DNA from 2 places in the Paenibacillus dendritiformis genome. Region 1 is predicted to be linked to the other one. Evidence: riboswitches for the same ligand, from Rfam matches in the RefSeq annotation. Region 1 holds a riboswitch; the other holds the start of a gene.
What was found. Region 1 has a riboswitch for cobalamin ahead of L6439_RS18770 (cobalt-precorrin-8 methylmutase). Riboswitches for the same ligand answer to the same signal wherever they lie in the genome.

Region 1 (7,640 bases):
ACCAGGCTTAGCCATCAGCCAGCGGTTGCGCCATCTCATGGACGGGGATATAGAGGTCGAATCGACCCGGGGGCAAGCAGGTACGGATGGCATGTCTGCGGCAACGGCATGAAAAAAGGGAGATGCGCATGAATGAATAGCGGGATAAGGCAGAAAAGCACGCAAGTGCTGGAGGAGCAAGCGGTGCTGGCCGCATTGGAGCAGTCGCTCGCCATGATTGAATTTAATATCCAGGGCGAGGTTCTTTGGGCGAACCATCTGTTTGCCCAGACGATGGGATACACGGCGTCAGAACTCATCGGCAAGCACCACCGGATCTTTTGCACACGACAGTTTGCCGGCAGTATGGAGTATGATGCGTTTTGGGAAAATTTGCGGAACGGTATAAAGTTTCAACAGAAAATTGCCCGGGTAGCAAAGAGTGGGGACCTGATATGGCTGGAAGCCACGTATATGCCGGTCCTCGATGAGAAGGGCTGCACAGTCGCCGTGCTCAAAGTGGCGACCGACATCACGCCAAGGGAAAACGCCGCCTCCCGAATGAAGGACGAGCTGCGGCTGATGGCGGAGGATTTGCTGAAGCGGACGGAAGAAGGCATGGAGCGCAATCAAGAGGTTGCGGCAGCCATCCAGTATGCGGTGACGGACAGCGAAGATAACTTAACCCTCCTGCGTGAATTGGAAGAACAGTCCAAAGCCATCAAGGGAATTGTACAGATGATCCGGGATTTTGCCACCCAAACCCACCTGCTGGGCCTGAACGCGGCGATTGAGGCGGCCCATGCCGGGGAGCATGGCCTCGGATTTCAAGTGGTGGCCGCCGAGGTTCGGAAGCTGGCGGAGCACGTTCAGCAGGCGGCCAAAGATGTTCAATCCGCCATCGAGGGAATCGCCGATAAGATAGGACAGGTCGGCGGGGGGACGAAGAACTCCCGGAACGCAATCGTCGAATGCCAGCACCAGATTAAGCAAGCTACCGAGGAATTTGCCAAAATCGGCAAAGCTGCCGGGAGCCTGGATGCGCAGGCAAAAAACCTGAGCGAAATGATGTAACGAAGGCTGAACATCCCTATCGCAAAGATTTCATAAAGAGCGTTTGAGCCCGTCAGCAGGCTTGAAACGCTCTTTTTGTTGTCCGCAACCCGGCATGCAGTGAGTTCTGTCACAGGCGGCACGATGTCAGTCAAGCTATGATTCATCTAAGAGATTCACGCAATTCAAGTGAAAAAAATTCAACCTGATAAAAATTGAATAGAAACACTGAGCGGAGATCAGGGAAAGAGGTGCGATTCCTCTACAGGCCCTAGCTACTGTGAAGCGGACGAAATCCCATTCATTGTCACTGGAATTCATTTCTGGGAAGGCGGGAAAGTAGAATGATGCAAAGTCAGGAGACCTCCTCTGTTCAGCCTTGCAGCAACTTCTAAGGGAACAGTTGTCTATTGCAGAGAACCAAGGCACAAGTGTGTTCATTTGGCGAATACGCTTGGAGACGGCCTTTTCTTCGTATGGACACGGGACCTTCAGGTTTCGTGTTTTTTTGTTCCCTTTTAGAGGTTGTTCAAAAAGTCCGCTTTTGATCGCGAAGAAATACAGGAAGGAACTCGGCATCGAATCTTGCATTCACTCTTGAAAAACGTATGCTTCGAGTTCTTGCAACCTTCTCGGCGCTGAAAACCGGCCTTTTTGAACACTTATTGAAACTCATGAAAAGGAGAGGGAACGATGGATTACATCAAAAACCCCAAGCGCATTGAAGAAAGAAGCTTTGAAATCATACAGGACATCATTACGGAAACAAGACCGGACTATACGTTCCGCAGCCGGGAAGAGGAGCTGGTCATAAAGCGGGCGATTCATACGACGGCGGATTTTGACTACTTGGATAATCTCGTCTTCACGCATGATGCCTTGACGAAAATACGCGAAACGATCCGGCAGGGCGGCATCATTTTCACCGATACGAATATGGCTCTGAGCGGCATCAATAAAAAGCTGCTGGACCAATACGGCTGCCGCTACCGCTGCTACGTCAATGAGCCCGAAACGGCCCAAGCGGCCCGTCAGCAAGGCATCACCCGTTCCATGGCCGGAATTCAGCTTGCCGCCAAGGAAGAAGGCAAGAAGTTGTTTATCATCGGCAATGCGCCTACCGCGGTCTATCAAATTTTGGAGATGGCGGCTGCCGGCGAGCTGGACGTGGAGGCGGTCGTCGGCGTGCCCGTTGGGTTTGTCGGGGCGGCCGAATCGAAAGAAGCGCTCTATGAAAGCGACATTCCGGCGGTCGTGGCCCGCGGGCGGAAGGGCGGGAGCAATCTGGCGGCGGCCATTTTGAACGCCGTGCTGTACGCGATGTAAGAAGAGGTGGCCCGATGGAAGATTACGTGTATTACGAGGGAAAAAAATTGCGCAAGGGCTATACGACAGGCACTTGCGCGGCAGCGGCGGCCAAAGCGGCAGCGGCCATGATCATCCAGCAGGAGAAGATCGCCGGGGTGACGATCATCACGCCGAACGGAACGACCCTGCAGCTTCCGGTGGACAAGCAGGAATTCGATCGGCATACGGCCACGGCCGCCGTGCAAAAAGACGGCGGCGATGATATCGATGCGACGCATGGGATGCGGATTTTTGCGCAGGTCACCTTGAATGGCAGCGGGGAGATCCGCATCGACGGCGGGCAAGGCATCGGGCGCGTGACGCAGAAGGGCATTGCGGTCCCGGTCGGGGAAGCGGCCATCAACCCGGTGCCGCGCCGAATGATTGCCGCGGCCGTCCGGGAAGAGATTGGCCCTGACCGCGGGGCGGATGTTGTGATTTTCGCGCCGGAAGGCGAAGAGCGCGCAGAACGCACCATGAACAGCCGCCTCGGGATTCTCGGCGGAATCTCGATTCTGGGAACGACCGGGATCGTAACGCCGATGTCCGATGAAGGATGGAAGCAGTCGCTGTCCATCGAGCTGGAAATGAAAAGAGCGCAGGGCTTCCGGAAAATCATTCTCGTTCCCGGGAATTACGGGGAGCGCTTCGTCGAGGAGCAGCTTGGCATCGATGGCAAATACGTGGTCTCGATGAGCAATTTCGTCGGCTACATGCTCAAGGAGACGCAGCGCCTCGCCTTCGAGCATGTGCTGATGGTGGGCCATTTCGGCAAGTTGATTAAAGTGTCCGCCGGTATTTTCACCACGTACAGCAAAGACGCCGATGCGAGGGCAGAAATCCTGGTGGCGAACCTGGCGCTGGCCGGCGCGCCCCTGCCCCTGCTCCAGCGAATTGCGGCTTGCGCGACGACGGAAGCGGCGGGCGAAATTATGGTGGCGGAAGGGTATAGCGAGGTTTTTCAGACGATCACGGACAAAGTGAAACAACGGGCCGAACAGTTTTTGAAATACAGTAAACCGGCGGTGGATATCGATGTCATTACGTTCTCGACGGATCGCGGAATGCTGGCTTCCACCTGCGACATCTCAACCATCAAGGAGGCATGGCTATGATTCATATTGTCGGTATTGGCCCGGGCAGTCCGGAGCTGCTGACCGCTGCGGGGGCCTTGCTCATCCAGAAGGCGGACGTGCTTGTCGGCTCGAAGCGGCAGCTCGGCGACATTCCGCCGGACAACCCGGCCGAACGCAAGCTGCTGCCCTCACAACTCTCGGAGCTGGAAGCCTTTTTGCAAGAGAGGATCGGCCAGGAGATCGTGGTGCTCGCTTCCGGAGATCCGTTGATGTATGGCATCGGAAAATGGGCGTTGGAGAGATTTCCGCCGGAGCAGCTTCAGATTGTGCCCGGGATTAGCTCGATTCAATATTTGTGCAGCCGTTGCGGCATTGCCATGAACGACCTGTACATTACGAGCAGCCACGGCAAGCAGCCTGATTTCGGGTTTCTGCTCGCGCACCCGAAAGTGGCGATGGTCACGGACAGCAAGATTGGCCCTGCGGAAATCGCTGAGGAAATTCTGCAAAGGAAGCTGCGTAAAACGCTCATTATCGGAGAAAACCTCAGCTATCCCGAGGAACGGTTGCATCGGTTGAAGCCGGAGGAGGTTGCGGCTCGCTATGATATGAATGTGGTGGTGATCTTGGATGAAGGATGAAGCTTTTATTCGCGGCAAGACGCCGATGACCAAGGCGGAGGTCCGCGCCGTATCCATTGACAAATTGGCCTTGGACGAGACAAGCCGCCGTGTACTCGACGTTGGAGCCGGCACGGGCAGCGTAGCGCTCCAGGTCGCGAAGATGTTCCCCCATGTGGCGGTAACCGCGATAGAACGGAACGAAGAGGCGCTGGCCCTAATCGAACAGAACCGGCGGCAGTTCGGGCTGGACAATGTGGAGATCGTGGCGGCAGAGGCTCCCATCCCGCTGGACAATACCGGGTTCGACGCTATTTTTGTCGGCGGCAGCGGGGGGCAATTAACGGAGATCATCGATTGGAGCCATGCCTTGCTGCTGCCGGGCGGCCGGCTTGCGCTCAATTTCATCTTGCTGGAAAATGCCCTCGAAGCGGCAGCCTATCTCGAAAAAGGGCCCTGGCAAGAAGTCGAGATCATTCAAATGCAGGTGTCGAAATGGCAAGAACTTGGACAAGGGCATTATTTCAAGCCCCAAAATCCGACGTTCATCATCGCCTGCCAAAAAGAAAGGAGCGGAACAGCTTGACGAAAGTGCATTTTGTCGGGGCGGGACCCGGACATAAAGAACTGATTACCTTGCGGGGATACAACCTCCTGAAAGAGGCGGATGTCGTCATCTATGCGGGCTCGCTGGTGAACCCGGAATTGCTGGAGTATTGCAAGGAAGGCTGCGAAATCTACAACAGCGCCGGGATGGATTTGACGGAGATTATCGATTGCATGGAAAAAAGCGTGAAGGCCGGGAAACAGGTCGTCCGCCTCCAGACCGGAGATTTTTCGATCTACGGATCGATTCGGGAACAGATCGAGGAAATGAAAAAGCGGGATATCGGGTTCACCTGTACCCCTGGGGTAAGTTCATTCCTCGGGGCCGCCTCGCAGCTCGGTGTCGAGTACACCGTCCCGGAAGTAAGCCAGAGCGTCATTATTACGCGCATGGAAGGCAGAACGCCGGTACCGGACAGGGAATCGCTGCGTTCCTTCGCCGCGCACCGCACCTCGATGGTTATTTTCCTGTCGGTGCAAGCGGTTGAGGACGTGGTGGCCGAACTGGTGGCAGGCGGATATCCGGAGGATACCCCGGCGGCTGTCATCTATAAAGCAACCTGGGCGGATGAAAAGCAAGTGACCGGAACCCTGCGGGATATCGCCGCCAAGGTCAAGGAGCAGGGCATCATCAAAACGGCGCTGATTATGGTAGGGGATTTTCTGGGCGAGACCTATTATTATTCCAAGTTGTACGACAAGGATTTTTCGCATGAGTACAGATAAGAACACTGCCATTATCGCGGTCACGGCCATCGGCAAGGCGCTTGCCGCGTCCATCAGGGAGGCGCTGGCGGCCGATTGCTATGTGCCCGCGAAGCTGCAATCCGAAGGGTTTGCAGCGCTTGAACCGGATTTCGCATCGGGGCTGCGCCGCCTTTTCCAGCAGTATGATGCGCTGATCTGCATTATGGCGACAGGGATTGCCGTCCGGACGCTGGCTCCGGTCATCTCGGACAAGCTGTATGATCCGGCGGTGGTGGTGATGGACGAGAAGGCACTTCACGCTATCAGCCTCTTGTCCGGACATGTGGGCGGAGCCAATGACTTGGCCCGCAAGCTGGCGGAGCTGACGGGAGCGGCCCCCGTGATTACGACGGCGACAGACGTTCAGCAGGTAGCGGCGCTCGACATGATCGTGCCGTCCGTGCCGGGATGGATCCCGGAATTTCGCGAGAACTGCAAGCGGATCAACGGGCTGCTGGCCGCCGGGAAAACCGTGTCCCTGTACGAGGAAGTGCCGGCCGAGATCGACCGGCGGGGCTTCACGCCAATCACGAACCCGCATGAGCTTCCGGAACAGGCCGAAGCCCTGGTATGGGTCACGCACCGGTACCGGCTGCCGGAATTGAAGGTGCACACGGTGAAGCTGGTTCCCCGGACACGGGTGCTTGGCGTCGGATGCCGCAAGCAAACGGAGCCTGAACAGATGAGGCAGGCGTTTACTGATTTTTGCCTCCGGCATGATACCGATCCGCATTCCTTTGCGGTGATGGCCAGCATCGATGTCAAAAAGGAGGAACCGGCGATCAAGCAATTGGCGGAGCAGTGGAACTGCCCCTTCATCACGTATACGGCCGATCAACTGCGTGAAGTCGAGGGCAAGTATCCGGTATCCGAGTTCGTCAGACAGACCGTGAAGGCAGGCAGCGTCGCGCTATCCGCGGCCGATCTGGCCAGCGGGGGCCGGGTGTTGACGCCAAGGTTCGCCGTCAATGGAATCACGATGGCGATGGGAGAGAGAACGAGATGAAGCGATGGGGTGAAGGCATGATTTATGTGGTAGGAATTGGGCCGGGCGAGAGAGACATGATGACCGGAGAGGCGCTCGCCGCCATTCAAAAAGCGGATGTGATCGTGGGCTACATTACGTATATCCGGCTGATCGAAGAGTTGATCCAGGGGAAAGAAGTCGTCAAAACGGGGATGCGCAAGGAAATCGACCGCTGCCAGGAAGCCGTCGATATCGCCAAGACCGGCAAAACGGTGGCGGTCGTATCGAGCGGAGATGCCGGAATTTACGGCATGGCCGGCCTCATTCTCGAGATTGTGGAGAAAGAGCAAGCAGCGATTGAGGTAGAAATCGTGGCCGGCGTCACGGCGAGCATCGGCGCGGCGGCCAGGCTGGGGGCGCCCCTGATGCATGATTTTTGCCATATCAGCTTAAGCGATCTGATGACGCCATGGGAGGTCATCGAGAAGCGGGTGAAGCTGGCGGCGGAAGCCGATTTTGTCGTCTGCTTCTATAATCCGAGAAGCAAGGGCCGGGCGGATCATCTGAAGCATGCCCTGGAATGGATGATGGCCTATAAATCGCCTTCCACTCCGGTCGGCATCGTGAAGGATGTCGGCCGCAAGGAAGAACGAAAAATACTGACGACGATGGCGGACATCGACTATGAAGAAGTGGATATGACGACGATGGTGATTGTCGGCAACAAGGAAACCTATGTCTCCGGCGGCCGCATGATCACGCCGCGGGGTTATACGCTATGATTCTGATGTTCGGCGGAACCTCGGATAGTCTGGACATTTGCGATTGGCTGCATGCCCGCGGACATGACTATATCGTGTCCGTGGCCACCGAATACGGGGAACAGCTGGCGAAGCGGCATGCCGAGCATGTTCTCTGCCAGCGGCTGGATGAAGCCGGCATGCGCCGGGTGATGCGCGAGAAGGCGGTCTCCCTGGTCATCGACGCGACCCATCCGTTCGCTGTCGAGGTGTCCGCGAATGCGATGAACGCCGCGGGGAGCATGAATATTCCTTATGTTCGTTATGAGAGGTCTTCCGGCGATGCCGGCCATCTTCATCTCGTCCGCGACATTGATGAAGCGTGCCGCGTCGCGGCGGCCTTGGGCGACCGGATTTTTCTGACGACCGGGAGCAAAAACTTGCCGGAGTACGTGGCCAAGCTCCCCGGAAAGCAGGTCATCGCGAGAGTGCTGCCTGTGGCGGA
Region 2 (7,640 bases), 1.0 Mb from region 1:
GTTCGGTCGTGTTATCGTCCAGAATCCACTCCCGCAGCTCTTCCACGGTCCAGTTCTGAATCTCGCTGTAAATGCGCTCGTTCACCTGGTCCTGAATAATGCGGGTAACCTCGTCCTGCTCATAAGGAACGGCGGGATTGTTGCGCAAGTCCTTCAGCGTAATCTGGGACAGCACCACCTTGGCGGCCACGCGCTCTTCCGAAGACGCGGCCCCGAGTCCGGCCAGCATATCCCCCGATTTTTCTTCATTCGCTTTGGCCATCACTTCCATCAGCGTTTTGAACTGATAGGTGCGGCCGAACAGTCTCGTTTTTAAAATCACAAAAGCTCCTCCTTTCAAATGCGACCCATTGGATTGACTCAACCTCGATTAATGAAAGACAAGCGTCTTGATGACGACTGGCAATACCTTGCCCTCCGCAATTGGCTTGCCGATGTCGATATAGTCGCCGTTGTCGACCTGCACGCTGTCGATGCAGACGACATCCTTCTTGTAATCCAGCAGGGCGTACAGCGTCTGTCCCAGCACCTTTGCCATATCGTGATGGACAATGACGATCAGCGGGTACTCCCTTTCCAGCAGCTCCGCCATGCCTTCGCGCAAGCCGCGCGCATACTTCTGCACCTCTTGGAAGCTTGGACTTTTCTTCCCTTCCAAGGCGATGGCGACCCGCTGCAGATCATTGTTGAGCTTGAACCAGTTCAATTTGTCGGCGATCGCCTGGGCCAGCGCCTCGGCGCTCCCCGACTCATCCGCCGACGCAAGCTTCAGAATCGGAATGTTTTTGATCGGGAAGCTCTCTTCCGTGTAGGTAATCGTGCTTCCGCTAATCTCCGTCGTATGGGAGCCGGCTCCGACTACGGTCGCCCGGATGGTCTCGGCCGAGCGCGCCACGGTCAACCGCTGCGTCAACGGGGAAGCGGCAATCGCTCTCCCCAGCAGAATCCCGATATCTCCATACTGGAACACATCGCCCGCCGCTTCCTGGTACACATAGTCGGCCACTCCTCCGGAGAAGGAGATGCACGGAATGTTCCGGTCGAGCTTCAACCCTTTGTTGGTGACGATCGTGTCGTAGAAATCGCCCGGCGGCCGAAGACCCACGCTTTCCTCAAGCAGCTTCACCATCTCCCCGATGATCGGCTCCAGCGCGGCCGGCGTCACCTGCTGCCCAAGCGCGAGGGCTATGCCCCTGCGCTCCGCAAGCTGCTTGATCTTCGGCGCGATATACGTAACCTCGCGCGTCCGTTGGTCCACCTTGATCAGGCGGCCCCCGATGTCGAGACAGCCCGTGTCCAGCAGCTCCCCGGCGGCGAACAAGGCCAGATTGCTGGTCCCGCCGCCAATATCGATGTTGACGATGGACGTCGAGTGCTCTTTGGAATACGTGTGAGCCCCCGCGCCTTTGGCGGCAATGATGCTTTCCAGGTCCGGGCCCGCGGTGGCGACCACGAAGTCTCCGGCGAAGCCGCTTAACGACTGCAGCACTTCATTGGCATTGTCCTTGCGGGCCGTCTCGCCGGTAATGATGACGGCGCCGGTCTGGATGTCTTCCTTGCGGATGCCGGCTTTCCGGTACTGCTCCTGCACGAACGCCTGGATTTGCCCGGCGTCGATCCGGTTGTCCGCCAGCACGGGCGTGAAGCAGATATCGCTGCGGTAGACCACTTCTTTATCCGTAATGACCAAGCGGGGCACCGAAAAGGACGATGCCAGGTTCTGAATATGCAGCTTCGACAGCACGAGCTGGGTCGTCGAGGTTCCCATATCGATGCCTACGCTTAGCAGTTGCTCGTTCACGTCTCTCCCCTCCCGTCGCTTGATACACATATATGCACGCAAAAAGGCTTAAAGTTATATCCCCCTCCCGCTTGAACGGGAATGGGTAACCTTAAGCCTCTTTGCTTACAGAACTACATCCTTGTAGCCCGGTTTCGTATTTATTTTTTGAAGGTGAATATCACGATGGTGCCCTTCGACGGGCCGGACTCGATCTCAAGCTTGCCCTTCAGCTTGTCCTTCACATAGCTGCGGACGATGGACAAGCCCAAGCTTTTGTTGGACACGTCCTTCACGGGGAAGCCGACGCCGTCATCCGCCACGACCACGGTCACCAATCCGCCATCCAGCTGGGCGTTCACCGTAATCGTGCCGTACGAGCAATCTCCGAACGCATGCTCATAGCTGTTATGCAGCAGCTCGCTCACGATGAGCGCGATCGCGACCGTGCGGTCGCTATCCAGGCAGATGCTCTGCGAAGCCTCGATCTGGATGGCGACATTGCTGCAATCGACGAAGCAGCGCTCGATATTCGAAGCGATGAGCCGAATGACGTCAAGCAAGTCCACCTGCGCATCGATCTCCGTCGACAGCAGCTCGTGGGTCGCCGCGATGGCAAGCACCCGGCTGACACTGTCGTTCAAGCATTTTTTGGCTTCCGGGCTGTCGCACTGCCGCGCCTGAATGCGGAGCAGGGACGCCACGGTCTGCAGATTGTTCTTCACCCGGTGGTGAATCTCGCGGATAGCCACCGACTTGGAGACAATCTCCGCCTCCTTATCCTTGATCTCCGTGACGTCATGCAGGATGACGCCGATGCACAGATCCCGCTCCGCGATGAACAGCCGCTTCACCTGATAGTAGGAGCCGGCCACCTTCACGTCTGCCGTCAAGGGACAGGAAGGAGAGGTGGAATACTGCTTCATCACGCCGGAGAACGTCGTCTGATCCAGCGACAGATTGTCATAATGCAGGCCCTGAATATCCTCCAGATAACCAAGCTTCCGGTAATAGGCGTCCGCCTTCTTGTTCTTCAGCTTCAGAAACCCGTGCTTGTCGAAGACGAGAACGGCATCCTCAAGCTGGTTGATGATCGAATCCTTGAACCGCAGCATGGCGGTCAGCATCGAGGACATCTCGCCGTCTTCGTATTGCGATCCCGCCACATTGAAGTGGGCTTGAATATTGTCGCTCACATCTTTTTCATAGATGACGACCGCAATGACGCCGTCTTGATTTTTGATCGGGTACACCGTCTGCCGAACCAGATGATCTTCCTGCGTATTGGCGATGAGCCCCTGCGACATGATTCCGGTCTCCAGCGTCCTCAGGACGCCGGGCTCGTTCTCGCGCAGCGCCTTCTCGCCTTCGACCGGTCGCTGGTACAGCGATTTGCCGTCATCCGGCCGGCGGTGATACACCACGATCGCCTCATTGCCCATACTGGACAGGACGTCGATGAACACATCATCCTTCACTTCGGACATTTCGAACGACTCGGCAATCTCCGTCAGCCGGGTAATATCCGCCTCCGTCAGTGCCGTGTGCCGCTTGCACAGCCGCCGAATCCGTTCCTTGATCTCAATCATAGGAAATGACGATGGTTGTTGCAATTTCGATCATCGGACACCGTCGATCCATGCTAAGTTTGCGCAAGGTCTGATAGGCTTCTTCTTCGGTGCAGCCATTTTCCTTCATCAGAATCCCTTTTGCCTTTTCAACCGCTTTCCGCTCTTCCATCTTCTGCGACAGCTTCGATAGATTTTGTTCCAGCTTGCGTATTTCCTTGCCTTTGGCGATAGTCACTTCCACCATAGGGATGAACGACTTTTCGTCTAGCGGCTTCACCAGATAACCAAGCGCACCGATAGAGGTTGCTTTTTCAATCGTCTGCTTGTCGCTGAACGCGGTCAGGAGAATAACTCCGCCGGCCAGCTGCTCTGAAATGATTCGTTTGCCCGCCTTCAACCCATCCAGGATAGGCATTTGGACATCCAGGATGACCAGGTCGGGCAGATGCTTTTTGCATAATTCGATGGCTTCAAAGCCATCAGAAGCTTCGCCTACTACGTTGTAGTCCGCCTCTTCCAGCATCTCACGAATATCCATTCTTGTAATAGGTTCGTCGTCGACTATTACAATTTTTCCATTCATGTGTCATGCACCTCTATGTCGATATTTGCTTGTATCCGGCTAACCAACCGCCTACTCCTCCAAGTAAGCCCGAAGAGCGTCCACTCCTACGTTCTCCACCGTTGAGACCTCGAAAATGCGCTCTGCGCCCGCCGCTTGCAGAAAAGCTCTCGCTTGCGCGATATCCTCATCTGTCCGGGCGAGCTCGGTCTTGGTCACAATCCCAATGACCGGCTTGGCGAACATCGTCGCGAAGGCCGGCGGAAAATAGCTTTCTTCCTTTGTGCAATCTTGCACAAGCCCGATTACATCGGCGTCGACGCTCGACACGAGGAGCATCTTGTACAAATAACGGTTCTCGATGCACTCCCCCGGCGTATCGATCGCTTGGTCGAAGGTCTCCACCGCTTGCGTCTTTTTGTAAGTAATCTCCTGGCCGTGCAGCCATTGGCACAGCGTCGTCTTGCCCGATCCGGTGCTGCCGGCGAAAATAATGGTCTTCATGATCGCTTCTCCTACGTTCTCGTAATCTTCGCAGCCGAGAAGCCGAGAATGTTTTGCAGGCCCAGCAGAACTTCATTCACGGCCGATTCCACGGATGAGACATCGCCTGTAATGACGAGCGATCCACTGAAGCGGTCGACGAAGCCGATCTGCACGCCAGCCGCCTTGGTCGCGATGTCCGCGCCAATAATGGAGGCTTCGCTTGGCGTAATGGTCATGATGCCGATGGCATCCTGCGCATCGCTCCCCAAGCCCAGCTTCTTGTAAATATCCGGGTTCGGGTTCGCGATAATATGCGCCAACGTGACCTGCTTCCCTGGCACGTACTCCTGAATGACGCGTTGTTTTTCGTTGTGTTGGTCCATACTCTCATCACTCATTTCTTATGAGAAAACAACATCGATTAGCCGTAAAAACACATAAAGACCCCTTAAAAGTTCACGTGGAATTTTTAAGAAGCCTCTTTGCTTTGACTGATATGCAACACGCCTTTGTGTTACTTTTACTATACTTTGTAGCTGCAAACGTTGTCAACCTGAACGCGCATGGTATTTATTGAATTCCTTAATATTGAAACATTTTGTTCAATATTTCGACAACATCCGACACAGTCGGAACGCGCGGATTCGTGGCGGTGCAGCCGTCCTTGAGCGCTCCCTCGGCAATCGAGGCGCTCATTTCTCCGAGCAGCGCTTCGTCGACATTGCATTCCCGCAGCGACTGCGGCATGCGCAATTGCTTCTGCAGCTGCTTGATCGCTTGCACCAGGCTGCGAACGCCGCTCTTCGGATTCGGAGCCGGCAATCCCAGGCTCTTGGAGATTTCGGCGTATCGGACCGCCGCCGCGTTGCTTTCCTCCCTGCCGTAGCCCGGCTTGTAATCGGCGTTGAATTCAATCACGTGCGGCAGCAGCAAGGAATTCATGCGTCCGTGCGCAATCTTGAACTTCGCGCCGGCCACATGGGCGATGCCGTGATTGAGGCCGAGCGACGCGATATTGAACGCCATGCCCGCCAGACAGGAGGCATTGTGCATTTTCTCCCGCGCCTCCAGGTCGTTCCCGTCCTTGTACGCTCTCGGCAAATAGGCAAAGACCAGCTTAATCGCTTTCTCCGCCAAGGCGTCGGAAATATCATTCGCTTTGGTGGACACATACGCCTCGATTGCGTGGGTCAGGACGTCCATTCCGGTATCGGCGGTAATGAAGTCGGGTACGCTCTTGACCAATTCCGGGTCCAAAATCGCTTCCTGCGGCAGCATGTCATCGGACACGAGCGGGTATTTGATGTTTTTCTTCTTGTCGCTGATCACCGAGAAAGACGTCACTTCCGAGCCCGTTCCGCTTGTTGTCGGAATCGCCACGAACGGCATATCGTGCTGATTCAATATTTTCTGGGCGAAAATCTTCATCGCCTTGGCCGCATCGATCGCGGAGCCGCCGCCAATCGCAATCATCCGATCGGCCTGGAACGCGCCCAACGCTTCAACGCCCTCCGTCACGATCTCGATCGGGGGATCGGGCACGATGTTGCTGAAAATGTATTGCTCATTGCTCTCATGCAGCCGCTCGAACAGCATGTTAATCATCCCCGACTTGACCATGAACGGGTCGGTGACGATAAAGATGCGTTGATTCCGCCATTCCATCAGGCGATCCAGCGCGCCTTGCCCCAGATAAATGTCGGTGTTCATCGATATTTTGTCCATAAACAGGCACCTCCAATGAAGTCGTTGGCAATAAAAAAAGAGACTTTTAAAAGAACGGATTCCTTTAAAAGCCTCTTCGCTTATGATACAGGTGCACGCCATTGTGCAACTCGCCATCATTCAATTGTCTACCAACACTGTACACCGTGACCCGGACATTCGTCAACCCGTCCGATCACGTGCCGCTATCGGCAGGCAGTAAAAAAAGGGACCTGCACGGCGCTGTGCATCCGTTCTTCGGCCTTGAAGAACGTCCCCGCTTGCCAAGCTCTACTTCATCGTATCTGTTCGGCGGCGACCACCCGGCTGTGCCGACAGCAATGTCGGCTGCCTTCCTGCAACGTAAAAAAAGCCTAGCGAGGCGGTAATCGTCACTAGACTTGTAAACCAGCCACTTTCGCCTCGAAATGACTGGTCCTTCAAAGTTACTAGGCAAAAGACCTGACTTAAGACCGATTCGGTCTATCACAGTGGCGGGACCGCGTTGGATTTGCACCAAACTTCCATTGCCTATAACTTCTTCTGTTGTGCATGACGTGAATGGGCGTCCATTCGACCTCATTATAGCATAAAAAAGCGGATTGACAAGAGGGTGCGATCACTCCGCTAAAATGTCACTAAAAGAAGGACCGTTCATTTGACATCTAAATGTTCGCTCGGCTCAAACGTAGAAACAAAAACAAGTAGAAAATTGATCTAATTTGTCGAATATGTGGAATCTATGATATCGTAGAGAAAGAAAAAATTCACATTATCAAAGGATAGCTGCAGTGGTTGATGGAGACACGATACAGAATGAAAGAGGCGCATCACATGTTTAATGAGATCGAAAAAGAAGCAGTTTATAATGTCATTTATAAAAGAAGAGACGTTCGGAATTTTCTTCCGAATCCTGTACCTAGAGAGATTATCGGCCGAATTTTACAAGCGGCGCACCATGCACCCTCTGTAGGATTTATGCAGCCATGGAATTTCATTATAGTGGATTCTATGGAAGTCAAAGAGAGATTAGCTTGGGCGACAGAAAAAGAAAGACGAGCCTTGGCGATTCATTACGAAGAAGAGCGCGCTGCCCAATTTTTAAGTTTAAAAATTGAAGGAATTAAAGAGGCGCCCTTAACGATCTGTGTCACCTGCGATCCAACAAGCGGGGGTTCGCATGTACTGGGACGAAATTCGATTCCGGAGACAGATATTCTTTCTACGGCATGTGCCATCCAAAATATGTGGTTAGCGGCGTGTGTAGAAGGTTTAGCCATGGGATGGGTAAGTTTTTACAAAAAAAATGATGTTCGAGATATTTTGCAAATCCCTCCGCACATTGACCCTGTTGCTTTACTTTCCATTGGATATACGGACGACTACCCCTCCGCTCCCATTTTAGAACAAGTCAAGTGGGAAAAACGAAAATCTCTTGAAAATCTAATATTTCATAATAAATGGGGAGAACAATAAGCGAATGGCAAGCAACAAGCTACAGTTATTGAAAAATGGGTAAAATCGCGGCTTCGATGTT

Region 2: another riboswitch for cobalamin. It lies ahead of L6439_RS23320 (1-propanol dehydrogenase PduQ); the one in region 1 lies ahead of L6439_RS18770 (cobalt-precorrin-8 methylmutase).

What each region holds. Positions count from the first base shown of each region.
Region 1 covers NZ_AP025344.1:4,236,231-4,243,870, reverse strand. The annotation lists gene L6439_RS18775 (methyl-accepting chemotaxis protein) at 133-1,053, shown strand; cobalamin riboswitch at 1,251-1,418, shown strand; gene L6439_RS18770 (cobalt-precorrin-8 methylmutase) at 1,726-2,358, shown strand; gene cbiD (cobalt-precorrin-5B (C(1))-methyltransferase CbiD) at 2,373-3,494, shown strand; gene L6439_RS18760 (cobalt-precorrin-7 (C(5))-methyltransferase) at 3,491-4,096, shown strand; gene L6439_RS18755 (decarboxylating cobalt-precorrin-6B (C(15))-methyltransferase) at 4,086-4,661, shown strand; gene L6439_RS18750 (cobalt-precorrin-4 methyltransferase) at 4,658-5,407, shown strand; gene L6439_RS18745 (cobalt-precorrin 5A hydrolase) at 5,394-6,434, shown strand; gene cobJ (precorrin-3B C(17)-methyltransferase) at 6,452-7,177, shown strand; gene cobK (precorrin-6A reductase) at 7,174-7,640, shown strand, end outside.
Region 2 covers NZ_AP025344.1:5,243,306-5,250,945, forward strand. The annotation lists gene L6439_RS23290 (ethanolamine ammonia-lyase subunit EutB) at 1-322, opposite strand, end outside; gene eutA (ethanolamine ammonia-lyase reactivating factor EutA) at 371-1,801, opposite strand; gene L6439_RS23300 (sensor histidine kinase) at 1,942-3,360, opposite strand; gene L6439_RS23305 (ANTAR domain-containing response regulator) at 3,362-3,934, opposite strand; gene L6439_RS23310 (EutP/PduV family microcompartment system protein) at 3,986-4,417, opposite strand; gene L6439_RS23315 (BMC domain-containing protein) at 4,429-4,782, opposite strand; gene L6439_RS23320 (1-propanol dehydrogenase PduQ) at 4,982-6,124, opposite strand; adenosylcobalamin (AdoCbl) riboswitch at 6,507-6,655, opposite strand; gene bluB (5,6-dimethylbenzimidazole synthase) at 6,938-7,579, shown strand.